DNA from 2 places in the Lysinibacillus sp. NPDC096418 genome. Region 2 is predicted to be linked to the other one. Evidence: riboswitches for the same ligand, from Rfam matches in the RefSeq annotation. Region 2 holds a riboswitch; the other holds the start of a gene.

Region 1 (15,095 bases), on a different contig from region 2:
TGCGAGATAGCTGTGCCTGTAAAATATCGACTGCAAAGCCACATGCCTTAAATGCTTCCACCGCTTTATATAAATTTTCAATTGTCGCTGCATTTAAAACAATGCGCCCATTCGGTTTCAAACGTTTACAGCAAAGCTTTAATAGTTCCACCATTTCTCCGCCCGTTCCACCGATAAAAATTGCATCTGGATCTGGAAAGTTTTCCAGGCCTTCAGGTGCTTTACTGTGAATTGCTGTAATATCTACGCGGAATTTCTGCTGATTTTGCAGACAATTTTCTAGATCTGGTGCATTTTTTTCCACCGCAAACACTTGTCCCTCTGGCGCTAACTTCCCTGCTTCAATCGCCATTGAGCCCGTACAAGTTCCAACATCCCACACTGTACTACCCTTTTGTAATTGCATAGCATGTAGGCTTAGTACACGAATTTCCTTTTTCGTTATTAGCCCTTTATCTGGCTTACGTTGGGAAAATTCTTCGTCGTCAATGCCGAGTGCATAACTTTTCGGCGAATCTATTTGCTTTAAAATCACAACATTTAGTGGCGAAAAGTCAGCTTCTTCTAACTCATCAAGTGAGTACCAGCCACACTTTTCGTTGTCACCTTGTAAATTTTCAGCTACAAATGCGCGGTATTCTGTCATACCAAAATGCTTTAAATAACGTGCGAGTGCATTTGGGCTATTGTCTGCGTCCGTTAAAAGTGCAACCTTTTTCTTACCATCAATCCTTTGGGCTAAGCCCTTCATAGAGCGCCCATGAATACTTGTCACATAGGCATCTTGCCAGCTTTCTCCCATTTTAGAAAACGCTAATTGCATCGAGCTCATATACGGGTATACCTCGATTTCTAACATCTTCGCTAAATAGCCGCCAATTCCGTAAAACAAAGGATCCCCCGATGCCAAAATTACGATTCTACGTGTTTCTACTGATAGTCTATCTACAAGAGCTGATAGACCACCCTTTATGGCGATTTTTTCGCCTGTATATGTTGGGAAAAATTCGAGTACACGCTCTCCGCCAACAAGTACCTCACTGTCTTCAATCCACTGGATATACTGAGGCAGTAAACTTTCTTGTCCGTTATCCCCGATCCCAATCAATTTCATCGATGGATGCAATATTCTCAGCCCTTCCTAGTAGTTGTCCTTTCATCGAATAAATCGATGTTGCGAGTGTCATACCGCCCTTTATATGATGTAGCGAGGAGTAGCAACAAGCCTCACATAGGTGATGAAAAAAAGCGTCGTAACCCTTTTCTGCCATAATTTCACCGACTTGTGATGCGGTATTCGCTTCCCGAACTTCTACCTGTGTTTCTTCATCTGCACCTACATCACTAGCAAGCTGCGCAAGAAAATTAAAGTCAATGCCAGCACTCTTTGAATGCACCATCATGACACCCTGTGCGACTTTCGAAAATTTCCCCATCATACCTACGAGAGATACTTGTTTGATGCCTTGTCGTTTACAATGTTTCAATGTAAAGCCGACAAAATCCCCCATTTCAATAAATGCCTCTTCTTGTAGCTCTGGATACTGCGCCATTGCATATTTTTCACTGCGTCCTCCTGTCGTTATAACAAGATGTTCACAGCCTGCTGCTTTTGCTACACTGATGGCTTGAACGATACTTGCCATATAAGCGGAACTCGAAAAAGGCACGACGGTTCCCCTTGTGCCTAATATCGAAATACCTCCGATAATGCCGAGCCGTCCATTTAACGTTTTCTTCGCCATTTCCTCACCTAGTGGTACTGAAATTACAACGTTTACCCCACGTTCAATGTGAAATATTTCGAGCACTTCTTGGACAGTACCGAGAATCATTTTACGTGGTACTGGATTAATAGCTGCTTCACCTACAGGTACTGGCAGACCAGGCTTTGTGACACGCCCGACGCCAATACCTCCGTCTAAATGAATACCAGGTTTATCTGCCCAACTAACTGTGCCAATAATAAGCGCTTTATGCGTGGCATCCGGATCATCACCAGCATCTTTAATTGTTTCACAACTCACTTTTTTGCCGTCAAATGTACATTTTTCAATGGTAAAAGTCGCATCACGCCCAACAGGTAAATGAATCGTACTCGTTTCCTGTTCTTCATTCGTAATGAGGGCAATAAGGGCTGCCTTTGTGACAGCTGTTGCACAGGCTCCCGTTGTGTAGCCATGACGCATATCTTTGGGATCCTTTTTTACCTTTCGCTCCATTATTTTTTCGCCTGTTCATCCGCTAATAGTGAAATGGCATTTAGGGCTGCAACTGTTACCGTACTACCGCCTTTACGTCCAACGTTTGTAATGTACGGAATTCCTTCAATTTTCAGTAACTCTTCTTTTGACTCAGCAGCTGATACGAACCCAACTGGCATCCCAATAATTAAATCTGGCTTTGCAATTCCCTCTTTAATTAAACGAATTAACTCAAGTAAAGCAGTTGGCGCATTCCCAATGGCATAAATTCCACCCTCATGTAAGCTCACCGCTTTTTGCATCGAAATAATTGCGCGTGTTGTATTTTGCTTTTTCGCTTCAATCGAAACATCCTCATCTGCGATATAGCAGTGTAAATCTCCACCATGTTTTTGGAATCTTTTTCTCCCCGAACCACTTTCAATCATTTGCACATCTGCAATGACATGACGACCTGCAAGAATTGACTTAACGCCCGCTTCAAGTGCTCCTGGTGTGATAATCACACTACGTCCTAATTCGAAGTCAGCCGATGCGTGAATAATACGACGTACAACTTTCCATTCGTCTTCTGAGAAGTTATGCTCTCCCATCTCCTCTGCAATAATTGAGAAACTGTAATCATAAATTTTATCTGGGTCTACTGTTAATGGTTTGAAATCTGTTTTAAAGTCCATTTGTGTTGCCTCCTAATTTGTCTGTCACAGCTTGTACTACCTCTTCAAAAGTAGAATATTGCTGTCCATATTTTATATTTGGTCGTGCGATTAAAATTGTTTCAATATTACATGCAAGTGCGGCTTCAAGTTTTTCATCGACAGAACCGACTTTACCGCTTTCCTTTGTAATCATTAAAGTCACATCATATTGACGGAACAAAGCTTCATTCAATTCCTTTGAAAAGGGGCCTTGAATGGCGACGATATCCTTTTGTACCACACCGAGCGCATCACATTTTTCCATATTATCGAGTCGTGGAAGCATGCGTGCAATCAGGCGTGTATTTTCTAAACCGTGCAATACCTTTGTAAAGGTCGCAAGTGTTTTACTACCCGTTGTCAGCATAATGACACCACGTTTTTCCGCTGCTAACTGCGCGGCTTCCTCGTAATCTTTAACGACTGTAATAAGAGGATGCGCGTATTGCTCATGGGCACGCTCATAGCGAATGTATGGAACATTTGCCATTTCTGCCGCTACCATCGCGTTTTTCGAGGCTTCCTCTGCGAATGGATGAGAGGCATCGACAACAATTTCGTAGTCTTGCTCAGTTAAAATCGTCGCCATTTCTTCTGCCGTTAAGCGACCGACTAAATGCTTAAGACCAACTTCTTCAAGGCTCGCCGCCGCAGATTCTGTGACAACAGTCGCTGTCACATCATATTTCCCTTCCTGCAATTCAAGTGCTAAGCTTCTTGCATCACTCGTACCCGCTAACATGAAGATCATTTCACTGGCTCCTCATGATGGTGGTGATGGTCGTGATCGTGGTGGTCATGATCATGGTCGTGATGATGGTGATGATGGTGATGATGTGCGTGACCATGCACCTCTGCGTAAGCTCGGTAATTTTCTAAATCCTGCATGCCTGTAGAAGTACCATTCACTGCTTGGTCAATACGCTCTAATAGGACATTTTGTAAACGCTCATGATAGCCGAAATAATTAGCTATCTGAATATCACACGCTGGATATTTTTCGTTGAACTGCTGACGCATATCATGCATGCGTTCCATTAAGATGCCAGTAAATAAAAAGTACGGCAACATAACGATTTTCTTGGCACCTAGTTTCACACAACGCTCGATCCCTTCTTCCACTCGAGGATCTGTCACGCCCATAAAGGCACTTTCAACATACTGCACAGGCAGCCTCTCCCAAAGTAAACGTGTGATTTTATAAAAATCGCCATTCGCATAAGGATCACTACCGCCACGTGCAATAAGTAATATCGCTGTATCTTCATGTTTTGCTTCAGCGTCAAAACCAGTTTCTGCTAAACGGTCTTGTAAAATTGAGAAAATCTCTTCGTGAATACCAATCGTTTGGCCATACGTAAAGTGAACATTTGGATAATGCTCACGTGCATGCTCAATTTCTGCTGGAATATGCAATTTCGAATGCCCTGCATGTAGCAAAATAATTGGAATAACATGTACTTCTGTTGCGCCCTTTTTCACGCAATTCGTAATTCCCTGCTCAATATTTGGTGAAGCAAATTCTAAAAAGCACGTCTCCACTAAAAAATCCTTATCAATTCTCGGTGTCATTTGTTCTATAAATGAACGTACCTCATCATTTCCTGCTGCTAAACGGCTACCATGGCCGACAAATAAAATTGCTTTCATCTTTGCTCTCCTCACTAGTCGCCGCACGGAGCTGGCTCTACTTCTATTTTTGAAGACATATCTTGATAGTTAAAATGTAAAATCTTTTTCACACGTTTGAAATATTTAAACAACCGCTCATTTGGATGTGCATTTGCTTTATATTCATCAATAATATTCGTAATTAGTGGTATGAGTTGTTCAGGTTCTAAGCCCTCTACAACCGGTTGTGCCGCATGGGCTGTACGCCCTACTGGCTTTGCCCCAATAAAGACATCAAATTTACTTTTTCGATAAACAATGCCGATATCATCAAACACTGCACGATAACATGCCATGCCACAGCCATTAAATCCAATGTTCAGTGTTTTCGGTAATGCTAAACCACCTAATTTTCCTTGAATTTCTTCGGCATAAGGGATTGAATCTGCCTTTTCGCCATAACAGAAATCACAAGCTTTTAGTGACAGCACATCCCCAATCGGTGCAAGTAAGAAACCTACACTACGAAGCTTGTCTGTAATTACAGACGGCTCTGATGTTGGGATTTTCAAATGGATTTGATGGTCTGGTGTGTACTCCATTGAACCCTCTTCTCCAACTACCTCAGCTAACATCATCATTTGTGCAGGCGTGAAAAATTTATTAGCTACCCCTGGACTTACTGCAAGCTCAAAAATCGACTCTATTTTTTGGTGGACTAGTTTTGGCGTTACGTTAACCGCACTAGTCCCCTTCACCATTGCTAGAGCAGCTGTTGCCATCTCAAGCGTTGTTTTTTTTTTCACTGGAGGGGCTGCTGTTATTGGCGTCACTCGCCCCGCATTTGGATCTGCAGCAAAATCAGTACGCGCTGCACCTGTTTCTTGATTCATCGCCCATGGTTCAGCTTCTTCTTTTAAGCGCTGATGTGGACGTAATGGTTGTTTCTCTTCACCAAGCGTATATTTACGTTGGTAGCCCCTTGGTGTAATCATTTTATTGTCATAGAAGAACGTTGAAGAGTTCCCAATAATAACCGTTGTCAGCATTCCAATATCATGATTAAGCATTTCTGATAAGGTTGTCATCGTCACTTCCTGACGGTCTCGGTAGGCACTTTTTACAAGTCCAACCGGTGTATCTGGCGAACGATACTCTAGTAAAATACGCTGTGCTTCAACAATTTGGCGCGTACGTCTTCCACTTTTCGGGTTGTAAAGTGCGATAACAAAATCCGCCAATGCTGCTGCTTCAACACGTTTTGCAATTAAATTCCACGGTGTTAAATGGTCACTTAAGCTAATTGTGCATGAGTCGTGCATTATCGGAGCGCCTAGTAAACTCGCACAAGAGTTAATAGCGGAAATACCAGGTACGATCTCCACTTCGATACCTGTCGCCTCTGTCCAACCAAGTTCGATTAGCACTTCATAAACAAGCCCTGCCATTCCGTATACACCGGAGTCACCACTAGAAATGACCGACACAATATTTCCGGCTTCTGCCTGACGAACTGCTTCTTGCGCACGGGATACTTCTTCAGTCATGCCCGTACTAACAATTGATTTCGCACTAACTAAATCTTCAATCAATTCTACATATGTTTTATAGCCGATGATAAATTCACTTTGTTGCAGTGCCTCAACTGCACGCGTTGTAATATGTTTGAAATCGCCAGGGCCAAAGCCAACAACGAAAATTTTCCCTTTTTGCACGGTCCAATTACCCCTCTTTCACTTTTTCAATCCCTTTAATAGCCGTCGTTTGTGCTGTTCGTCGTAATGAACCTTCATTAAGTGTAAATACATGCTCACTATGTAAAGATTCATGATGTAAATCTTGCACAAGCGCTCTTGCATGCTCAGTCGTTGGCACACGGTACCAATTCCCTTGCGGATATGCAATAACTACACATGCATCCTTACATCTCCCATTACAACGTGTTCTAGTCGTATGTATTTCTTTATCAAGGGCAAGTGTCTGAATTTCATCACGAATCACCTGCGTAATATCTTCGCCATCTTTTTTCATGCAACTGCTGCCATTGCATATAAAAAGATGTGTTTTCATGCCTTCTAAATTCCAAGTTGTCAAAGTAATTCTCCCCTCATTACTTTTAAGAAAAAGAAAAAACCTTCACTCATAACGAAGAGTAAAGGTTTATTGAAGCCAAATGAACACAGATATATATATAGATACCCGCCCTCGCTTCAACTTCTCCCTCCGAAAAGTTTGCGTGCCATCAATTAAGCAGGTTTCCTGACTTAAGCTTCATTTTACTTTCGCACCTTCCCAAGTTTGCACCAGTGGCATTTGCGATTTCATCAGCTATTACAGTAGCGGGGGCTGTACCGGATTTGCACCGATTTCCCTATTATCTCGAACAGTTTCGAGCACTTAATAGATTTATTTATATTAATTTTCTAGTTTTTTAAAATATAATGAAAAACTGTTTCTATCATAGCTCATAATTATTAAATTTCAAGACTTCTTTTTTAAATTTTTTGCAATCTCCATTAAATTTCTACAAATATTTCCTGCAATAACACCTAACTTCGCTTTAATATATCAGAATTTTCTACACTTAAATTACTGAAAATAAAAATTTTTCCAAAAAGAGATAGATTATTTTCATTGAGCCGTGTTACACTGTGTCGTGAAAACTCACAACAATAACATTTTTTGGTGTAAGGTGCTTGCATCTTGCTTAAAAGGGAAGCCGGTTCAAGTCCGGCGCGGTCCCGCCACTGTACTAGGGAGTTTTATAGATACGTCACTGTCCAACGGATGGGAAGACCTATAAAATGATGAACTAAAGCCAGGAGACCTGCCAAAAAATACGTGACAAGTTTCAACCTACGCGGATAGGTGTGCGGCTTAGCAAATCGTTTTTTCATTTGCTTTTTTCTGCTATGCACTTTTCCAAAAAGGAGAAGTGCTTTTTTATTGCACACACTAAAAGGTCATCATCAAAAATATGAGTTGGCATTTGTTTAAAGAGCATAACACTACTAGAATGCTTTTGATTGTAGTGGAGGCTGGGCGACTCCTGGGGGATTAGCGTCCTAGATGTGACCCAGGAGCGAGGCTTGTAGGGGAACAAAGGCTAAAAACGTCACATCCTGTGACCAACATCCTGTTGCCCCGACGCGGCTTATCGGGCGCCCCCCGGAAAGCGCCCAGGCGGAACGGAAATCAAACCCAAATTTTGGTGATGAATCTAAAAAACAAAAGGAGGAAGAATGTTGAAATTTTCATTTTGGAAGCTTAGTTATTTCTTATTAGCATTTATCATGGTGCCAGATCGTGCATTTGCTATGCACATTATGGAAGGATTTTTGCCACTTGAATGGGCAATTTTCTGGTGGGTTGTATCCATTCCATTTATTATTTTAGGATTACGTTCTATTCGCAAAACGATAGATGAGAATCCGGAAACTAAAATGATGTTGGGGCTTTCAGGTGCCTTTGCATTTGTCTTGTCAGCTCTAAAAATCCCTTCAGTAACAGGCAGTTGTTCGCATCCAACAGGTGTTGGCCTTGGTACCGTTTTGTTCGGACCATTAGCGATGAGCGTAATCGGTACAATCGTATTATTATTCCAATCTTTACTTTTAGCCCATGGTGGGTTAACAACATTAGGGGCAAACGTCTTCTCAATGGCAGTTGTCGGACCATTTATCGTCTATTTTGTCTTTAAAGGGGCACAACAAATTGGCTTTTCATTCTCACTAGCAGTATTTTTTGCAGCAATGCTTGGTGATTTAGGTACATATGTCGTGACATCTGTTCAACTTGCACTTGCATTCCCATCTGAAGTTGGTGGTTTTATGGCTTCATTCACGAAGTTCTCTGGGATCTTCGCCTTAACACAAATTCCACTTGCAATTAGCGAAGGGATTTTAACGGTGATTGTCATGAACTTCTTAAAAAAATACAATGTCAGCGAATTAAAAGCATTACGTGTATTCTCTACAAAGGAGGCACATTAAGATGAAAAAGAATTTACTGTTACTAGCCATTGTCGTGCTACTTGCCATCATTCCCCTCTTAGTACAAAAAGGCGCTGAATTCGGTGGTGCTGATGGAGAGGCCGAAGAAGCAATTGGTGAGATTAACGCAGAGTATGAGCCATGGTTTGAAAGTATTTGGGAGCCACCAAGTGGTGAAATTGAGAGTTTATTATTTGTGCTACAAGCTGCAATCGGTGCTGGTTTTATCGGCTATTTCATCGGTTTCATGCGTGGCAAACATAAAGAAGGTTAACAACAATGCTACTCATTGACAAATATGCTTACATGAATAATTTAGCGTCCGTCCATCCACTAGAAAAGATGACGTTTTCACTTGGATTACTACTACTGTCGCTTATATTTCGAGATGAACATATTTCACTCATTACATTTATTGTAATGAGTGCTTTTATCATTTTTGGCGCAAAAATCCCTTTTACGTATTATCTAAAACTTCTACTACTTCCAGGATTTTTTCTACTCACGAGTCTAGTGACAATTTTGGTTTCGTTTGCCCCTACTTCAAGTGTTTTACCTTCACATATCTGGAATCTCCAACTGGGTGCATGGACAATCTTTATCGGTACATTAAGTATTTCGATGGCACAGGAGCTATTTTTCATTGTACTTGGTAGTATTAGCTGCCTTTATTTTTTAATTTTAACAACATCAGTACAGTCGATTTGTTACGTGCTACGACTGTGGCGTCTACCCGTGTTATTTGTAGAACTAGTGGAGCTAACGTATCGCTTTATTTTCATTTTCTTAGAAAGTATGCAAAAAATTCACCTTGCCCAACAAGCAAGACTCGGCTACCATTCGCCTATGCAGTGGCTGCGCTCTGCATCAATGCTAATTGCGGCATTATTTTCGGAAATGTTCCAGCGTAGTCGTGAATTAAATAATGCGATGCAGGCACGTGGGGGTGAACCTGTTTACTGGCAGGAAACTGCTGCTTATAACAAGAAAAACTGGCTTGGCATTGCTGGCATTGCCATATTATTCGTCATCTATGGAGGGGGTATCATATGAGCGAACTTTACTTTGATCTCAAGCATTTATCCTATGCCTATGCAGACGGTACACATGCATTGACGAACATTACATTACAAATTCCTAAGGGGAAGAAAATCGCAATTCTAGGTCATAATGGCGCTGGAAAATCGACATTATTTCAGCATTTAAACGGAATTTTACAACCAACATCGGGCAGTATTTCATTTTGTGGTGAAAAACTACGCTATAACCGAAAAGCGTTAAAACTATTGCGTCAACAAGTCGGAATCGTGTTCCAAGATGCCGACAATCAACTTTTTTCTGGTACGGTCAAGCAAGACATCGCCTTCGGTCCACTCAATCTCGGTTGGTCCCCGGAAATAATTGAAGAAAATATTGCTTGGGCCGTCGCACAAACAGAGGTTGAAGACTTACTCGAAAAGCCCATTCACTTCTTAAGTGTCGGGCAGAAAAAACGCGTTGCAATGGCTGGTGTCCTTGCGATGGAGCCTGCTGTTTTACTGCTAGATGAGCCAACTGCAGGATTAGACAATTATTATGCCGCACAAGTATTACAATACTTAGCTAAATTAGAGAACGGCGAACGTACATTTTTACTCGCCACCCATGACATTCAGCTTGCTTATGAATGGGCAGACATTATCCTAGTTATGGAACAAGGTCAAATCATTTATACCGGTGATCCAGTTGCACTTTTCCATCAAGAAGATGTGCTAGAAAGAGCCCATTTGGAACGACCATGGGTATTTGAAATGGCTATCACATTACAAAACAAAAAGCTATTTGACAAAAACATTCCACTCCCCCGTTCTAAACAGGACTTGCAACAGTTAATTGCTCAGCTTTAAGCGCATGAACAAATGCGCTTAAGCGCTCGTTACATTCGACAGCTGCTTGCGATCCTGAAGTAAAAGTATGCGTTCCACCACTTTTGCCTTAGGGAGCAGACCGCGACTTCGAGGATGTAGCGCTTTAACCTAGACGACAACTATGCCCTAGATTATCCACAGGCAAAAAATTCACAATTCCCTTAACATTCAAAAGCATCTCTCCCCCCAGGGTCGAGATGCTTCTTCTTAATCAAAATATTTTACGTAATTACAATACTCATCCTGCTTCATACCTAACTTCTCATATAATCCACGAGCATTCACGTTATCAGGTGCTGTTTGTAGCGTCACATATCGGGCATGCTGCTGTTGACTATACTGGAATACCATCTCAGTTAAATCCTTCCCAGCGCCTAATCCCCTCGCATCCTCTGTAACATACAAATCATTTAATATAAATGCACGCTGCAAAGCTAATGATGAAAAGGTTGGGTATAGCTGTGTGAAACCAATCGCTTTACCTTCATGAACTGCTAAAAAAATAATAGATTCATTTAACGCGAGACGTAATTGTAAAAACGCCTTCCCGCTGCTGACATCCGATTTATTACCATAAAACTGACGATATTCGTCAAAAAGTATAGCTACATCATCTAATTCACTCATTGTTGCACGCACTATTTCCATCTTAATCCTCCCTCGTCTACGCAAGATTATCTAGTAATGTTGACTTAGCCATATTATATCTCAATTGGTAAGTAACGGGAAATGACAATTCAATAATCTATCATTCCTACTTATGTGCGCTAAGGGAGTATTCAATTAAATATCATCTACTTTAATGCTTCTTCATCTAGAAAACTAGCAATCTTTTTAACAATAAATCTCCAGTTCAATTCGGATCTCGCAAACTTTTGTAAAGCACCACATGTGTCGGCAAGCAATTCTTCTTGTGTTGCAGCTTTTTTTAATTCTAACCCAATATTTTCCCAATCATATGTTGGATGAATTTTTCCAAAACGTTGATTTTGTGTAATGTCCGAAGCACCATCAACGTTGGTAGATATGATGTAACACCCATTTTTAGCCGCTTCAGCAAATACATGTGCATAGCATTCTACGGTGGATGTGAGGCAAAATATTTTTGCTTGCCTATACTCTTGCTCTAACAAATGCTTATCGTAAATAGGTCCTAAAATGATGACCTGGGCAGCGAACGGATTTCCTTCAAGAATTTCTTGTAAATCCCGTCTAAAAACATCTGACATAGGACCAACTAAGCGAAACTCCCAATCTGTAAGCTCAGCAGCTAAAAATGCTTTGACCGCTAGCTTAATTTGTTTTTCAGGCGCATCTAATCGACCAACTGTAAGTATTCTGTTTTTTTTCTCCTCAAAGGATACTGGCCCAGTTGAGAAGAATTCATAAAAGCCATTTGGAATCAGCTTGACATCTAAATTCAATACACGATTAATCTCAGTTTGTATTGGTTCGCATTCAGAAGTGACTAAATCACAAAGCTGAATCAGCTCTTCAAAATAAGCATACGTCAATAGTCGACCCAACCAAAACCTATTCACATCTAACTTCATATAAATTTTTCCGTTCGGGTTATATTGCTTATATGTCTTCAGCATTGATAAATAGGATGGATAAGGACCAATGGTAAAGACTATATCAATATCTTGTGCATGTTGCATTAAATACGTATTCATATTCGCCTCAAAACCGCCTTCAAAAGGTATGTATTGAAAGTTCACTGAAGGAAATGTTTGATGGAGTACGGATTCATTCAAATCCGTTGTCACTATAGTCACATCATAATTCAAGTATTCACCAAGTAAAATCGGTACTAGACAAAGATCCTTGAAAATATGTGCTTCAGAAAGTCGATAGGATTCAACACTACAAATAAAGGCTATATTTTTTGACATAATATCCCCCTAATAAAAAAAGTTATAAATAGAATATGTTTATGCTGAGGATACCGTGAACAATTTAAGCGAGTTCAGCTGTCTTGGCAATAATGATTCTCTTTTCGAATGCAACTATTTTGAAAGGATACTGCTGCTTTTTCTTTGCCAATCGTGGGTGTAATTATAAAATCCCTAAAAGAATAATAGCCTATAGATTACATCCGTATATGCATATTATATTGGAAAGCATCTTCACGTTTATTCGAGAATAGTTTTGACCAAAGCCGGTTTCATAAAGATAGAATTGAGGGTTGCAAATGAAGATTAGTTTTTTAACACCTGCTTACAATAGTGGCGATTGGATCGTGACAATGCTTAATAGCATTCCAAAAGAATATGCCTATGAAATTATCGTCTGTGACGATGATTCAACTGATGCTACGGTAGCTATATTAAGAGACTACCAAAGATATTTTCCGGTCTTAAAGATACTAGAAAACGGTACCAATATAGGTGCGAGTGCTTCCTATAACCGATGTATTGCAGAAGCAACTGGTGATTATATAGCCATTATTGATAGCGACGATTATTACTTACCTGCGATAAGAGATGTCTTGGCACAAGTAGATGGAACATATGACATCTATTATTACAATATGTACGCGAAAGCGGGATACTCATTTATCAAAGATGAATCAAATAGTTATTCATTACCGGGACAATTTAAAATCATTCGTAGAAGTTTTATCGGAGATGCAGTATTCACTGAAAGAAAAGATATTGCTGGAGATTGGGATTTTAATCGCATGCTTATGGAAAAAAAACCTTCATGCAAATACACTGGAATATTAGCATATTGGTATAACTTCCCGAGAGAAAATTCTGAATCCGATTTACATCAAAGAGGGCTTAAGTAACGCCCACATATCTAGGAGGTGCGACATTACAACACAATGTTTAAAGACAAAATATTACTGATAACAGGTGGTACAGGTTCATTTGGAAATGCAGTATTAGAACGATTTTTAACAACTGAGATTAAGGAAATCCGGATTTTCTCTCGTGATGAAAAAAAACAAGATGATATGCGCATTTTATACCAAAATAATAAAATTAAGTTTTTCATTGGCGATGTTCGCGATATTCAAAGCATCCATAATGCCATGTATAATGTGGATTTTGTCTTCCATGCTGCAGCACTTAAGCAAGTTCCCTCCTGCGAGTTTTTCCCACTTGAAGCTGTTAAAACAAATGTGCTAGGTACAGATAATGTATTAACTGCGGCGATAAACGCAGGTGTGAAAAAAGTAATTTGCCTCTCCACAGATAAAGCTGCCTACCCTGTCAACGCAATGGGCATTTCAAAAGCAATGATGGAGAAAACGTTCATTGCCAAGTCCAGAATGCTCACTTCCAACCAAACACTCATATGCGGTACAAGATATGGCAACGTTATGGCATCACGTGGCTCCGTCATCCCCCTCTTCATCGAACAAATAAAAGCAGGTAAACCATTAACCGTTACAGATCCAAAAATGACACGATTTATGATGAGCCTCGATGAAGCTGTCGAATTAGTTTTATACGCCTTCTCAAATGCGGAAAATGGAGACATCATGGTCCAAAAATCACCAGCTGCACATATCGCTGATTTAGCGCAAGCCCTACTCGAATTATTTAATGTCCAAAATAAAGTGAACATTATTGGCACACGCCATGGGGAAAAAATTTATGAGGTTCTACTAACAAAGGAAGAAGCAGCAAAGGCAATCGATATGGGCAATTTTTATAAAATCCCTGCCGATAATCGAGATTTAAATTATAGTAAATACCTTGAAGTAGGCTCTCCTAAAATTACACTAACAGATGAATATAACTCCAATAATACAAAAATACTTTCTATAGAAGAAATAAAAGAAAAATTATTAAAACTGCCATACATTCAAGAAGAATTACATAAATGGAAGGGAGGAAAACCATGAAATTTCTAATTCTTGGCGCAACAGGAATGGCCGGTCACACGATTACCCACTACTTACGTGAAAATGGGCATAACGTCACTACCTATTCGAGAACTCACTTACCTTTTGGCAAAAGTAGTACTGGTGATATTACGGATCCTTCTTTTTTACGGTGGATTTTACTCAACAATTTTGATGCCATCATCAATTGTATCGGTGTTTTAAATGAGGCTTGTGATAAAAAACCTGATAAAGCCGTTTTTCTTAATAGCTATTTGCCACACGCAATTGTCAATATAATAAAAGATACAGATACAAAGCTTATTCATCTAAGTACTGACTGCGTTTTCTCAGGAAAAGCAGCGCCCTATAGTGAAAAAAGCAAACATGATGGCGAAAGTTTTTATGATCGCACGAAAAGTTTAGGAGAAATTAATAGTGACAGGCACTTAACATTCAGAAATTCGATTATTGGTCCTGATATGAAGGAAAGTGGCATTGGCTTATTTAATTGGTTCATGAAGAAGCAAGGTACGATTAACGGATATACAGGTGCAATGTGGAATGGTGTAACGACGTTAACATTAGCAAAGGCAATAGAAAAAGCAGCAACAGAGAACCTCTCTGGTATCTACCATCTCGTCAATCCTTCGAGTATCAATAAGTTTGATTTACTCCAATTATTCAATAAATATCTAAAAGAAAATAAAACTACGATTTTACCCTCTCATACAGTAAATGTAGATAAAACCTTACTTAATACCCGAAAAGATTTTTCATTTACCGTACCAAGTTATGAAGAAATGATACTTGAGATGAGAGATTGGATTTACTCGCATAAAAAC
Region 2 (15,095 bases):
AAGTGGTAAATGTGACTCAGGCGCTAAGCCCTTCCAAATCAAATCAATAGCACCTAATTGCACCATCAAGAAGCCGTAGAAAAACATCACATGGATTAAACCACTTTTCGCATCTTTTAGTAGTTTATTTTGACCAAGGACATTGACCATTAAATAACGAATTCGCTCACTAATACTTTCATCGAATTCAACCTTTTTCCCTAGTTGTACATACTTGTATCGTGTTTTCAACAAGTAGATGAATAATCCAGCTGCATATAATACAACAACAACTGTCAACACAATGTTTGCAATTAATAATGGACTCATATTTAGTCCCCCCTTTAGAATCTTATGAACCCCACTTTGTAGTAAATTTGCTAGTTCATACGTAAATGTATGGCATTTTACCATTATATTCACATTCTAATAATGAATGAGCATTCAGTCAACATAAAAATATAAATTTTTCTGATAATTTATTATTATACATTTCAGCTATAAAAAACTACCCTTAAAAAATTTTAATTTTTTAGGGTAGTTTTTTAATTTATTTAAAGACCTTTGCACTTCGAACATACTCTACATCTGAAACTTTTAAACGTGCATTGACTACACGTGCTGCAGCAAATAAATAATCAGATAAACGGTTTAAATATTTCTGCACAACCGCTGGTACATCTTCAATCTCTTTCATTAGCGTTACCATTTGGCGCTCTGCTCGACGCGCTACAGTACGTGCAATGTGTAAAGTAGCTGCTGCTGGTGCGCCTCCTGGTAAAATGAAACGTTCTAACGGTGGTGCTTCTTCCGTTAGCACATCAATACGAGCCTCCATTGCTTCAATCGGCGCTTCCGTCAATTTATAATGACGCTCTTTCATCACATTCGCTAAATCACCACCACCATCGAAAAGCTCATGCTGAATCGTTTCTAAATCACCTAAAATATCTTTAAATAATTCACGATCTAACTCGCTCATCGCTTTGCCGATAAAGGAATTTAGCTCATCAATTGTTCCGTATGTTTCAACGCGCAAGTTATCTTTATCTACGCGACCACCAATAATGCTCGTTTTCCCCTTATCGCCTGTTTTCGTGTAAAGTTTCATCCTTCTCATCTCCTAAGCTTTTGTTTTATAGTTTTGAATGGCTTGCACTGTCGTTTCAAAAACGCCTTTACCAATAATTTTGCCGACTGCTGTTATTGGGCCACCATAAATCATTTCTTCCCCGTTTTGTGTTGCTGCTATGAGCAGACTATCAGTTGCAGTACCTGTCGCAATGGTATTCGTTCGATTATCACGAATATCTTCCGATTGCAATGCCTTTGTCTTCGCTTCGTTGGCAGTCATCATTGCTTGGAAAAATGCTTCTTCTGATAGACAACCATTAATAATAACCCATGTGTTAATTGTTCCAACGTACGGCTGATCAAGTCGTTCATGTGTACGAGATACGTCTACAGCGTTGCCCACACCAGCAGTCACCATGACAAACACACTGCCAAAATCGGTTTTATATTCGTTCAAAGCGACAAGACTTGTTGAAACAGCTGTCAGCATCACTACTGTTCCCGTTGAAGAAAAATGCTTCCTTTGTAAAAACTCAGCTACTTCCTGCTTTACATCATTAATAATGTAATCACCTGGCACTGACCGATTTAAAAAGCACTCATACCAACCTATACCCGGGTTATGAACAGCTGAAGATACTGTTTTAAGCGGAATCTCTGACTTCATCTGTATAAATCCGTCTACTACTGAGAAATTATCATCCGTAATAATTGCTCGATGTTGATCCTTAGTCGCTGCAGGCATCATCGTAATTTGCGGTTTTGGAATTTCCGGATGTGCATACGTCGTTACTCTCGCATGGTAGACTTCCTCAATTTGCGAAGCAATTAACACTTCATGTGGCGCACCAATCGCTCGCATTTGTCCGTTCTCCATTAATAATAACTCATCACAGTACAGTGACGCCAAGTTCATATCATGCAATACCATAACTACTGTTAATCCACATTCAACTGCTTCTTTACGTACCATATCTAAAATTTGTCGTTGATGAGCAATATCTAAATGGTTTGTCGGCTCATCCAATAATAAAACTTCTGCTGTTTGGGCTAATGCTTGCGCCACAAAAACACGTTGCTGTTCACCACCCGATAAAAATTCCATCGGCGTATCCTCATAGCGCATTACACCCGTTTGCACCATTGCATGTTGTACGGCTTGCTCATCTTTGTCTGACCAGCTCGAGAAAAAACCAGTTTGATGTGGATATCTACCAAGTGAAACTGCCTCACGCACCGTATTCGAAAAAGCATTTGCATGAAGTTGGGGCAGTACCGCCATTTTCTTCGCTAATGAACGTGCATTATAAGATTTTATATTTTTTCCATCTAATAAAATCGAGCCACTAGCTGCAGGCAAAATACCACTCATCACTTTTAGCAAAGTCGATTTCCCACTTCCATTGGGACCTAAAATACCAAGCACTCTACCCTTTTCAACGGTAAAACTTACATCTTTAACAATGGGTACGCCACCATAACCTCCTGATAGCTGTTCAACCTTAATCATGCACGTACCCCCTTACTTCTTCTTTGTTTATAGAAAATGTATGAGAAGACGGGTGCTCCGATAAATGCGGTAATGACACCAATTGGAAGCTCACGTGGCATAATAATAGTACGTGCTACTAAATCACAAATAATTAGTAACGTTGCACCATTTAAAAACGATAAAGGTAATAAATGACGATGATCTGAACCCCAAATCATACGCGTCATGTGTGGAACCACGAGTCCGACAAAGCCGATTGTACCTGATACCGCAACAGCTGCACCTGTTAACATTGAGCCACCTGCTAATATTAGATACTTACTTCGTTTCACATTCACACCTAAATGTTTTGCTCGCTCTTCACCATACAATAACGCATTTAATTCTCGCCTTTGCGTCCATAGCATAACTGAGCCAATCACAACAAACGGCGCAATCATTTGCACATACGGCCAGCCTCGCATGGACACAGATCCAAGCAACCAGCCAATAATTTGGCGTAATTCTTCACCCGTTAACGCGACCATTAACGAAATTAGTGAGCCTAGAAACGAACTAAAAATAACCCCAGTTAAAATAAGCGTCTCCATTTTCAGCGAACGATCGATAAGCCTTGCAAAGCTCATAACAGCTACCATCGTAACGACCGCACCAATCATACTGAACGTCGGTAACGTGTAAATACCCACAACTGGAATGGAAAGTCCGAAAAATAGCGTCATGACTGCTCCCACCGATGCGCCTGAAGAAACCCCTAATGTATAAGGATCAGCAAGTGGATTTTTTAATAGCCCTTGGAATGCCGCCCCTGCAATCGCAAGTGATGCACCGACAAGCCCTGCTAGAACCACACGCGGCATACGAATCTTCCATAGAATATTCGCTGCTGTTTCATCTGCAGCCTTATTCCATAGCACCTCTAATGGAATGTTGGCTGAACCTATTGATACACCACACCATATGCTGACGATTAAGAGTGTAATCGTCAGCATATAGGCAAAGAATGTTTTACTCACTCGAATTCCCCATCCAATTGTGCATTAGTCTGCTCATTTGTTGTCGCTTCTTTCATATTATATGCGGTCAATTCTATTTCCCTATAATTGTCCAATACTGAATCCTCCTAGAATATGCATTTATTGCCCTATTTCCGTGGTTTGTCGATGGACTTTAATATTGATCGCCCACATTTTCAAATTTATCGACATCCACCTTACAAAACATAAAAAAGCCCTCATCAGAAAACAACGAGGGGCGATGCTTGCACGATATTACGGTCGCAAAAAATCACCACCCTATCCTCGTAGGCTGTTACGTGTTGATCTATAAAGGCAGGTCTCCTGGCTCGTGCTACAAACGCTTTTTCATGCCTTCCCGAAAAATTTTCAGTGGCATCGGTTGAAAAAACTCACACTTACAGTGGCGGGACCGCACCGGAATTACACCGATTTCCCTTTTCACTTTATCCTTGGCAGATAAAGAACCTTTATCATTTTATTCAATCTTTTCTTATTATACATGAAAATAGAATTATACAACGATAAAAAAATAGGGACTCTACAACAGAGCCCCCATACACTAAACAATATATGCAAAATATTGGACAGTTTTCATTGGCCCGCCCAATTCACGTAACTCCCAGGTATCCTCTAAATAGATATCTGCTAACTTTTCATACTTACCGCCATACCTTACTGCCCATTCAACCGCTACTACACTTTCATAAAGATGCGCCATTTTTTGTGCAACTTGTTTAGCTTCAAATGTTTTCATTGCATCATCAAGTTTACTAAATTTGTTCAATTGAACAGTCAGTTTCTCAAGTTGACTATGAACTATTTCAACTAATTGATTCGTTTCAAGCTTTTCTAGGCGTTTCAACATCGTATTGATAAACACCTCATGCGCATTAAATTTATCTACTAGACGAATTAACTCTAACGCTAAAATATTCGCCGTTCCTTCCCAAACCGTTAGCACTTGAGCATCTCGCAATAAACGAGGTGTAACAAAATCCTCAATATAGCCATTCCCGCCATGTAACTCAATAGCTTCACTTGCATAATGCACCGCTTGCTCTGCGGTTTCTTTTTTCATAATGGCAATATTCAAACGATTCATGATCACATCTTGTTCGCATCCTTTGCCACTTGTCACAGTATCGTACAATTGAATCAAATCAAACACTGTAGCAACTTCTACGTGTAACTTCGCCGCAAACTTCCCTAATGAATCCTGAACCATTGGATATTGTATTAAAGGCTGACCAAACGCATGGCGATTCGTTACATAATGCTTCGCTTCCAAAAAACCTCGACGCATAATCCCAATCGACGCAACTGCATTACAAATACGCGATAAATTTAGCGCCTCCAGCATATAATAAATACCTTTATTCGGCTCGCCAACTATATAAGCAATTGCTCCATCGAACTCAACCTCACCTGATGGTACTGCTTTAACGCCTAGTTTATCCTTTAAACGGCGAATGCGTAAATGATTAACTGCGCCATCCTCACTACGCCAAGGTACCGCAAATAAAGTTAAACCTTTCGATCCTTTTGGAGCATCTTCCATGCGTGCTAATACCATTGCTACTCCACACATACCAGCATTGGAAGCAAAATACTTTTCGCCATATAAACGATAACTTCCACCGTCCTGCACAGCTTTCACCACATTTGCACCGACATCAGACCCTCCCTGCCGCTCCGTTAAAAACGTCGCACCCTCATAAAGTTCTGTATCACCAGTTGCACATACATGCGATAAAAATCGTTCTTTCACCTCATCATTCGCATAATGATCGAGTAAATAAGCTGTTGCCATCGTTAATGTTACAGGACAATAAAATCCAGGCTCTGCATGTGACAACAAATAACCTTGTGCAAAGCTATACACATAATTCCCTTTTCTACCTAGCTGCGGAATATCCTTATGCACATAACCAACAATTCCTGTATTGTATGTTTCTTCAATCGTTTTTTTATACCCCTCATTCACCCAAACCTCTGACACTTCTTCGCCATACTGGTCATAACGTTGTAAACGAGGCTCACCCTCACGATCTGTATGCTTGGCTCGCACATCAATATCACCTGCACAAAGTTCACCAAAATCCGTTAATTCACGCTTTGCATATGTTAAAAACTCTTCATCTAGCATCGTTTCTAATAGTTTATGCAATGTCTCATCATTCGTAAAAAAATTAGTTGTTCGTGCTACTTCCTGCTGTAATACTTTCATGCTAGCTCACCTCTTGTCCCTTCAACGACTGTTTTAAAATTTTGCCCGCTGCATTTCGAGGAAGTGCTTCCACACATTCAAAAATACGTGGAATTTTATGTTTCGCTAAATGCTCCCCTAGGTAAGCTACAAGCACCTCTTCATTAACATCTACCTTCGAAGCATAGACAGCCTTCACCGTCTCTCCCCACTGTGGATGCGGCACACCGATAACCGCTACCTCAAAAACACCTTCATAGCTTAATAGACAATCTTCAATTTCTTTCGGATAAATATTCACCCCGCCTGAAATAATAACGTCCTTTTTACGATCTACAATCCAAATATAGCCGTCTTCATCAAAACGAGCTAAATCACCAGTGCGTATCCACCCGTCTATAAACGCAACCTTTGTCGCTTCTTCGTCCTTGTAATAGCCCATCATATTTCCTTCACCATACAATACGATTTCACCAATCTCACCGACTAGCACATCTCCACCATTCTCATTAACAATTCTGAGCTCTGTACCAAACGGGGCACGATTACCAATGCTCCCTGCTTTCTGCGTATGCTCCTGCCCAAACAGTATTGCCCCACTTGGCCCCGCCTCGGTTAAGCCGTAAACACAAGTTAAGTTATCTGTTTGGAGTGCATTTTGAATAAAACGAACTTCTTTTTGAGATAATGGCGCACCACCGTAAACCCACCATTTCATCGACGTCAAATCAGCTGTTTGCAACCTTGGCATTTGGGCCGTTAATAAGTACGCTACTGGCGCACCAAAGAAATGCGTCGTCTTTTCCTGCTCGATCATGTCAATGAATAAGTCAGGTGTAAACGTAGGTGTTAATACATTTGTTGATCCGACTAACATGCCCGCCATAAAAAACAAATGCAATGGTGCTGAATGTGTTAACGGCATCATTAATAGTATGCGACTTTCCGGTTTTACTTCCATTTCAATCGCAATCATTTGTGCCACTGCTAAAATATTTCGATAAATAAAGAGCACACCCTTTGGCTTACCTGTCGTACCTGATGTATATAAAATTGTAGAAGCATCATCCTCATTCAATTGACAATCAATTGTTTCTGAACACGCCTCTTGAATAAGTGCATCATAACTAAGCCATCCATCCTGGACTTGACCTGTTTTGATTTTGATTGGTACTGTCAATATACTTTCGACTGATGAAAAAATAGCTTCATGAGCAATAATTGCTTTTGCCCCCGCATGCTGCGTGACAAATAGTACTTCAGACAATGTAAATTTTGCGTTTACAGGGACAACAATCGCCCCGATACGTTGAATTGAAAAATAACTTACGACAAACTCCAAGACATTTGGCATAAAAATGACCACTTTATCACCAGGTTCAATCCCCTGCTTCAATAAAGCATGACTAAAGCGTGTCACTTGTTCATCCAATTGGGAATAAGAAACTCTTCTACCATGACAAATAATAGCCTCATTCATCGGATACTTTCGGGCATTGCGGGCTAATAAATTTGAACTATTCATCTAGCATCTCTCCCTTTAAAGTAGTTAACTTCTCACTAAACATGCTATGCAATTGTTGCAATTCGTTTTTCATTTGCGTAAGCTCGGCTATTTTTTCATCAATCTCGTCCATTTTTTGTTCTCCGTATGCGACAGTGCGTTCCAATTGTTGAATACCTGTACGATCAAAATCAAATAACAGCACCATCTCCTTTATCTCATCCAATGAAAAACCATAACGCTTACCTCGGAAAATTAGCTTGAGCTTTGCCATTTCTTTCTTTGAAAAGGTTCGTTGGTTTGCATTTGAACGATTGGGGTTAAGTAATCCGAGTTCTTCATAATAACGAATTGTACGCGTCGAAACTTTAAATTGCTTTGCTACCTCTTGAATTGTTTTCACGCCACCACCCCTTCACAATTTTCATCAGTATATCATTGACGTTAACGTTAACCACAACAAAATAATTGAATTAAAGAGTGAAAAAGGCACACTAAGTAAATTATCTACAATATCATCCAGGTGTTTTATCCGTCAGTTCAACCAATCTATCCGTCTCTATCTTAAATCCACATAAAAAAAAACAGTTTCTGATTTTTCATCAGAAACTGTTTGATAGTTTCGTTCTTACATTTTTTCTGGTGCAGATACGCCGATTAGACGTAATGCATTGGCAATTGTTGTGCGAACTGCAGTAATTAAAGCTAGACGAGCTTCTGTTAGCTCCTTGTTCGACGCATCTAGTACCTTTTCTGCATTATAGAAACTATGGAATGTTGCAGCAGTTTCTTGAATGTAGTTTGCAATACGGTGCGGTGTGCGGTGTTTCGCAGCATCTGCTACGACTTTCGGGAAGTCGCCCACTTTTTTCAGAAGATCGATCTCTTTTTCCGCCGTTAATAGATTTAAGTTGTCAGGTGAAGCCGCAAATCCTTGCTCACCAGCTGAACGTAAAATCGATGAAATACGTGCATGTGCATATTGTGCATAATACACTGGGTTTTCATTTGATTGCGATACTGCAAGGTCTAAGTCGAAGTCCATGTGTGAATCGCCGGCTGTTTTCACAAAGAAGTAACGTACAGCATCTAGGCCTACTTCTTCTACAAGTTCACGCATAGTCACTGCGTTACCTGTACGTTTACTCATTTTGAACTTCTCGCCGTTTTTATACAGTTGCACCATTTGGATGATTTCCACTTCAAGTGTGTCACGGTCATAGCCAAGTGCTTGGATTGCCGCTTTCATACGTGGAATATAACCGTGGTGGTCAGCACCCCAAATGTTAATTAATTTATCGAAACCACGTACAATTTTATCTTCGTGGTACGCAATATCAGGAGTTAGGTACGTGAATGAACCGTCGTTTTTGATTAGTACGCGGTCTTTGTCATCACCAAATGTTGTTGAACGGAACCAAGTCGCTCCGTCTTCTTCAAATACGTGACCGTTCGCTTTTAATTTATCTAGTGCTACTTCAATTTTACCGTTTTCGTATAATGAAGTTTCAGAATACCAAACGTCAAAGTTTACACGGAAGTTTGCAAGGTCTGTTTTTAATTTTTCTAATTCTAAAGCTAGACCGTGTTGACGGAAGAATGCAAAACGTTCTTCATCAGATTTAGCTAAAATTGAATCGCCGTGCTCTTCTGCTAATTTACCAGCGATATTGATAATATCAGCACCATGATAGCCATCTTCAGGCATTTCAGCATCCATTCCTAAAGCTTGCTTATAGCGTGCTTCAAGAGAATATGCTAGGTTATTAATTTGGTTCCCTGCATCATTAATGTAGTATTCACGAGATACCGCATAGCCTGCCATATCTAAAACGTTACATAATGAATCCCCTACAGATGCTCCGCGTGCATGACCTAAGTGAAGATCACCCGTTGGATTGGCAGATACAAACTCCACTTGTACTTTTTCACCAGCACCTGCAGTAGAATGACCATAATCAGCACCTTGCTCAAGAACTGCTGTTACTACATTTGCAAGGAAATCTTTACGAACAGTAATGTTCATGAAGCCAGGTCCTGCAATGTCAATCTTCTCGATATCTGTACCGGCTGTTTCAAGGTTTTCTAAAATAGCTTCTGCAATCGCACGAGGTGGTTTCTTCGCTAATTTTGTCAATTGCATAGCGATATTTGTCGCATAGTCACCATTTGTTTTATCTTTTGGTGTTTCAAGATGAATATTTAACTCTGTGCCCGCTTCGACTAGGCCTGCTTTTTCTACTGCCTGCGCAATCGCTGCTTTAATGGCTTGTTGTACTTGTTCTACTGCGTTCATCATTGTACCTCCGTAAATTTAATATCTAATGTATAATTGCCAACGGACTGCCCACTCATCAGTAAGTCGTATTGTACATAAAAATCTCCGCTTACTCCGTGTCGCGTAAACGTCATTTTTGTCGTGTGAATAACGAGTGGTATTGAACCGATTTCACTTTCATAATGCCCAATTTGTTGTTCAACTATATTTAGTGGTAGGCGCATTTTGACAGCCCCCGCGCGCATAATGAGTGCTTGCTCTTCGCCAAGCTTCATCGTTGTGCGGATTGTCTTATTCTCCTGCACCTCTTCATATTTCAAATACATACTACCTGCTTTTTCAAGTAGATGCCCATTTAACCACATTTCTAATGTTTCGGACTCTCCATCAATCGGACAAATCGTAGAAATGAGCTTAATGTTCACCTGCGATTTTGTATCGTTCGCCATCATGGATTGCTCCTTCTATATCTTTTACTATAACCTTCTTATTATAGGATGAATGAGTGTCGTTTTTCAAGAAGGAAGTAAACGCTAAACAAAGCAATGCATTCAAATAGAACAGGATTATCATGACCTACTAAAAAAGTGCTCCATCGAAAAACATAATGGAACACTCTCTACTATTTATTTTACCCAACTCAAAATCATTTCTCGTAGTAATTTAGACGCTGTATTAGCAGTCATTTCAGATGAATCGTAAATCGGTGCCACCTCTACTAGGTCAAAGCCAACTACATTCACGCTACTCGCTGCAATTGCATGAATAGATGCTAATAACTCTTTTGATGTAATACCTCCACAATCCACCGTACCTGTACCAGGTGCATGTGCTGGGTCTAATACATCAATATCAATCGTTATGTACACATTACGTCCAGCTAATTTTGGTAATACTTCTTTTAAAGGCTCTAGCACTTCAAATTTTGAAATGTGCATGCCGTTTTCATTTGCCCATTCAAATTCTTCCTTCATTCCTGAGCGAATTCCGAACGAGTACACATTTTTAGGTCCAATATGCTCTGCAATTTTTCGAATTGGTGTTGAATGAGAAAGTGGCTCCCCTTCATATTCAACACGTAAATCTGTATGTGCATCAAAATGGATAATGGCAAGATCGTCATACTTTGCTGATACTGCTTTCATTACAGGCCATGACACTAAATGCTCTCCGCCCATACCAACTGGAATTTTACCGTCCTCTAAAAGCTTCACGATGAATTTTTCAATTTCATCTAAAGAGCGCCCGGCATTACCAAATGGAAGTGGAATGTCCCCCGCATCAAAATACTTTACTTCATCTAATTCACGATTTAAATACGGACTGTATTCCTCTAAACCAATCGATACTTCGCGAATACGTTGTGGCCCAAAACGAGAACCTGGACGATAACTCACTGTCCAATCCATTGGCATACCGTAAATAACCGCTTGCGCATCCTCATAAGTCGGATGGCTTTTTATAAAAACATTTCCTGAGTAAGCTTCATCAAATCTCATTTCTAGTCCTCCATTAAAGCTCAAACGAAATCAGCTTCATATATTTTCTATTACAATATAGTCGCAGAGTAGGAAACCTTCTTACCTACTTTCACGTATACTATATTGGCATACTGTATAAAAATCGTGTAATATCTACAACTGCGACGATTTTGTCGAATAATAGAATCTCGCAAAACCAAATAACGATTTCCAATAGATACAAAAAAAGTATAGATGTTTTTGAACAAAGTGCAATAGTTTTTATGCATAAATTCGATTAAATACGAATGTTCAGACACATACTGAATTCAAGTTGTGAGAAAACGGGGTGAAGAAGGATGAAAAGAAAAAGCTATCAACGTAAGCAAAAGCGTGTAAAACGTACACGTAAAGCACTTACGCTTTTTGTCGCCTTTGCATCTGCAATTGTAGTAGGTTTTATAGCACTACGTATATATGTTCAAGTGGCTGGTGCGCCTCCATTAACTGTACCAAAAGCGTCTATTTTCTTAGACCAAAGCGAAAATCAAATTGGCGACCACTTTACAAGTGAGCGTCGTTATTGGGTTGACCTTGATGAAATGTCACCATATTTAACAAAAGCCGTTGTCGCTGTTGAAGATAAAGATTTTTATAAACATAGTGGCTTTGACTTTTCTCGTATTGCAGGGGCTATTTTAGTTGATATTAAGGCTGGTAGTAAAGTTCAAGGGGCGAGTACAATTACCCAACAATACGCCCGCAACTTATATTTATCACATGAAAAATCTTGGACACGTAAATTAAACGAAGCACTTTATGCTTATAGAATAGAAGTTTTTTATGACAAGGACGAAATACTAGAAGGCTATTTAAACACTGTATACTACGGTCACGGTATGTATGGTGTCGAGGCAGCAAGCCGTTACTATTTTAGTAAATCTGCAAGCGATTTAACACTTGCGGAGGCGGCAATGCTCACGGGTATACCAAAGGGACCGAGCTTATACTCACCTATCGTAAATCTTGAAAAAGCATCAAATCGTCAGCACGTTATTTTAAACCTTATGGCTGAACAAGGTGCTATTTCTGAAACAGAAAAAAATCGCGCTAAAGAAGAAGCAATTGTCCTAAAAAATGATAAGTGGGTAGCAGCAAAATCAATTGCTCCGTATTTTCTAGACGTTGCATGGCAAGAAGCAAGTGAAATTCTGAAATCGAAGAATATGGATATTAGTGAAGGTGGCTGGACAATACAAACAACAATAAACACAGCTCATCAAAAAGCAGCCGAAGCAGCCGTTGCAGATAATATGCCGAAAAATGATCTGCAGGCTGGATTTGTCAGTATGGAATCAAAAACAGGTGCAGTAACTGCGCTTGTCGGTGGACGGGATTATGGGATAAGCTCTTTTAACCGTGTAACACAGGCAAAACGTCAGCCCGGCTCAACTATAAAACCAATTTTGTACGCTGCTGCACTTGAAAACGGTTATACACCGTTAACATTCCTTGATGTGGGGGAAACAATTTTCACCTATGATAAGGGGCGCCAAACATATGCACCGAAAAATGTTAATGGAAAATTTGCTGATCATGATATGTCCATGGCACAAGCAATTGCTATTTCCGATAATATTTATGCCGTAAAAACATTAGAAGAGATTGGCTTCAAAACGTTCCATGAGATGGCAAGTCGCTTTGACGTTAATGTTGGTACCAAAGACAATTTATCAATCGCACTTGGTACAGCAGAAACAACACTATATCAAATGACAAATGCCTATAATATTTTAGCGTCACAAGGTCAAAAAACGGCGCCAACAACAATCATTTCCATCAAAGATGCAAATGGTGAAATTATCTACGAAAACAAAGAAATCGAACAAGCAACGGAACCTGTAATTTCGAAAAAAGATGCGTATATGCTCACAGAGATGATGACAGGTATTTTTGATCCTGTATTCAGCGATTATTCGCCTGCGACTGGGATTGCAATTCGCTCCCGTATGACACATACGTATGCAGCGAAATCAGGATCTACAAATAGTGACCAGTGGCTCATTGGCTATACACCTAATCTAACTGCTGGTGTTTGGAATGGTTATGACCAAGGTAAAACTCTTTCTGCAAAAGAAGACATGGCTGCTACTAAACAAATATGGATAGATTTTATGGAAAACGTAAATAGCGGAACTAAAAATCAAGACTTCACAAAGCCGAAAGGCGTTAAAGGTGTAGTCGTCGATATTGAAACAGGCAAGCTTGCAAGTAAGGCATGCCCGAAGCAGCGTCTTGTGTACCTTAAAACAGAAGATGTTCCAACAGAGAAATGTTCAAACTTTGATGTATTGGATAGTAAGACATGGGGTGAATTTTGGAATATGTTGCCGTTCTCTATTTTTAAAGGCAATAAAAATAATGAGCAATAAGTGAAACCTTTACAGTTCCTAAACGTTTAATTATAATGAAATCTCTCGACAAAGCAGTTATGATAGAAATTGGTAAGCGACCAAATTATTGAGGTGCGCTTTACTAAAAAAAGCTTTCTCTTCCCCGGAGACTTGTCCGTGGGAACAGAAAGCTTTTCTTGTTTCATGGTCAGCGGAAAGGGTGAGCATCATGGGGCATTCGGCTTGGGTAATTCAAATGCCGCATAGCGCTCATCACATTTCGCGAGACCAAGTGTCCTAGCTTACTAAATTGTAAGCTCTGCATCAAGTGTACTTTTTTTCCTAGACAGTTTCAACCACATATCGAAAGCGATTGCAAAATGTCACAGATTGTTCAATCATTACAAGTCAATTATACAAATAAGTCTTGACGCAACTGTTCTGTACTGCGCTTCCACATATCAGGATTATGACCTTCTAGGAAGTCTGTTAATATCTTTTTAGATGGTTCATCCATATGGTCAACGATAATATGACGTTTCATCGATTTATCCATTTTATTTACATGATCAGCTAAAATTTTATAGCCACGACGTTTTTCACGATTAACAACCATCTCACAAGCGGTAACACCTGCATAGTAAGGGCCGTCTTCTTTATGGTCAATCGTCACCCATACTAACCAATATGCTTTGCCACCTTCTGAATCTTCACGGTTTGTCGTGAACTTAATGCCTCTTTCCACATCGCTACGCGCATGCATCGCACCAATTTCAATTGAAGCCTTGCCTTCTTCTATATCGATAATGACTGGTGACACGTTCTCTAGTGAAAGCGAACCGACACCAAATCCTTTATGGCCATCTGTAGGGTCATTTTTTATAATGGTAAAGCCCATTTTTTGTTTTGATTTTTCTTCTTTTGTCATACTTTAATTCCCTCCATTCTGCTATTATTTAAATATACACCAAAATACCATTAAGGGGGCTATATAATGCCATACGTTACAGTGAAAATGATAGAAGGTCGCACTGAAGAACAAAAACGCGCACTTGTCAAAGAAGTAACAGAAGCTGTTTCTCGTACAGTCAACGCACCAGTAGAAAACGTTACTGTTTTCATCGAAGAAATGTCTAAAAACCATTACGGTGTTGCTGGCGTTCGCTTTAGCGATAAATAATAATTAGACTGGGTAGAGCAATTTTGAGCTCTACCCATTTTTTAATATCCTACACACTAGGGGGTGCAATAATGATGAGGAAACTCAAAATGACACTACTCATCTTTACGCTCATCATAGGTCTTATTCTTATCTTCATTAATCCGATTCAAAACTTCATCATAGCCCATTTGAGTGATCGATTAAACACAACTGATTACACTGTGGAAGATTTGCAGGCCAATTTAGATAAGGAAGCAGATTTTGATTTTGAAGCAGTACAATCTTTATCCATTACGGAAGTATTAAAAGCTCAAGCATCTATTGAAAAACTTCCTGTTATCGGTAGCATCGTCATTCCTGAAGTACAATTACAGTTACCTATTTTAAAAGGCGTTGGTAAATCTGCACTCGCTGTCGGAGCAGGTACGATGAAACCTACTCAACAATTAGGTAAAGGCAACTACGCATTAGCCAGCCATTATTTCGAGGGCAAAGATATATTATTTGGACCTCTCTATCGCACGAATA

Evidence for each region. A riboswitch is a leader RNA that binds a small molecule or an ion and turns the genes downstream of it on or off. The one in region 2 is predicted to bind cobalamin.
Region 1: linked by a shared signal. The riboswitch ahead of ACIQZG_RS14190 ((2Fe-2S) ferredoxin domain-containing protein) and the one ahead of ACIQZG_RS21085 (FecCD family ABC transporter permease) in region 2 are both predicted to bind cobalamin.

The regions. Positions count from the first base shown of each region.
Region 1 is NZ_JBIWEY010000018.1:36,258-51,352, forward strand. Features, by position in the region: gene cbiE (precorrin-6y C5,15-methyltransferase (decarboxylating) subunit CbiE) at 1-1,114, opposite strand, end outside; gene ACIQZG_RS14165 (cobalt-precorrin-5B (C(1))-methyltransferase) at 1,089-2,222, opposite strand; gene ACIQZG_RS14170 (precorrin-8X methylmutase) at 2,222-2,881, opposite strand; gene cobK (precorrin-6A reductase) at 2,871-3,653, opposite strand; gene ACIQZG_RS14180 (sirohydrochlorin chelatase) at 3,650-4,552, opposite strand; gene cobJ (precorrin-3B C(17)-methyltransferase) at 4,567-6,228, opposite strand; gene ACIQZG_RS14190 ((2Fe-2S) ferredoxin domain-containing protein) at 6,236-6,607, opposite strand; cobalamin riboswitch at 6,746-6,929, opposite strand; cobalamin riboswitch at 7,180-7,362, shown strand; gene ACIQZG_RS14195 (energy-coupling factor ABC transporter permease) at 7,756-8,505, shown strand; gene ACIQZG_RS14200 (energy-coupling factor ABC transporter substrate-binding protein) at 8,507-8,779, shown strand; gene cbiQ (cobalt ECF transporter T component CbiQ) at 8,785-9,558, shown strand; gene ACIQZG_RS14210 (energy-coupling factor ABC transporter ATP-binding protein) at 9,555-10,391, shown strand; gene ACIQZG_RS14215 (GNAT family N-acetyltransferase) at 10,620-11,060, opposite strand; gene ACIQZG_RS14220 (glycosyltransferase family 4 protein) at 11,207-12,307, opposite strand; gene ACIQZG_RS14225 (glycosyltransferase family 2 protein) at 12,607-13,206, shown strand; gene ACIQZG_RS14230 (polysaccharide biosynthesis protein) at 13,243-14,271, shown strand; gene ACIQZG_RS14235 (SDR family oxidoreductase) at 14,268-15,095, shown strand, end outside.
Region 2 is NZ_JBIWEY010000040.1:14,017-29,111, forward strand. Features, by position in the region: gene ACIQZG_RS21070 (heterodisulfide reductase-related iron-sulfur binding cluster) at 1-309, opposite strand, end outside; gene ACIQZG_RS21075 (cob(I)yrinic acid a,c-diamide adenosyltransferase) at 530-1,090, opposite strand; gene ACIQZG_RS21080 (adenosylcobinamide amidohydrolase) at 1,103-2,563, opposite strand; gene ACIQZG_RS21085 (FecCD family ABC transporter permease) at 2,560-3,537, opposite strand; cobalamin riboswitch at 3,859-4,048, opposite strand; gene ACIQZG_RS21090 (acyl-CoA dehydrogenase family protein) at 4,124-5,791, opposite strand; gene ACIQZG_RS21095 (class I adenylate-forming enzyme family protein) at 5,793-7,295, opposite strand; gene ACIQZG_RS21100 (MerR family transcriptional regulator) at 7,288-7,677, opposite strand; gene argS (arginine--tRNA ligase) at 7,903-9,570, opposite strand; gene ACIQZG_RS21110 (YwiB family protein) at 9,570-10,001, opposite strand; gene speB (agmatinase) at 10,179-11,051, opposite strand; gene ACIQZG_RS21120 (transglycosylase domain-containing protein) at 11,372-13,444, shown strand; gene ACIQZG_RS21125 (YwhD family protein) at 13,818-14,333, opposite strand; gene ACIQZG_RS21130 (2-hydroxymuconate tautomerase) at 14,400-14,585, shown strand; gene ACIQZG_RS21135 (class A sortase) at 14,657-15,095, shown strand, end outside.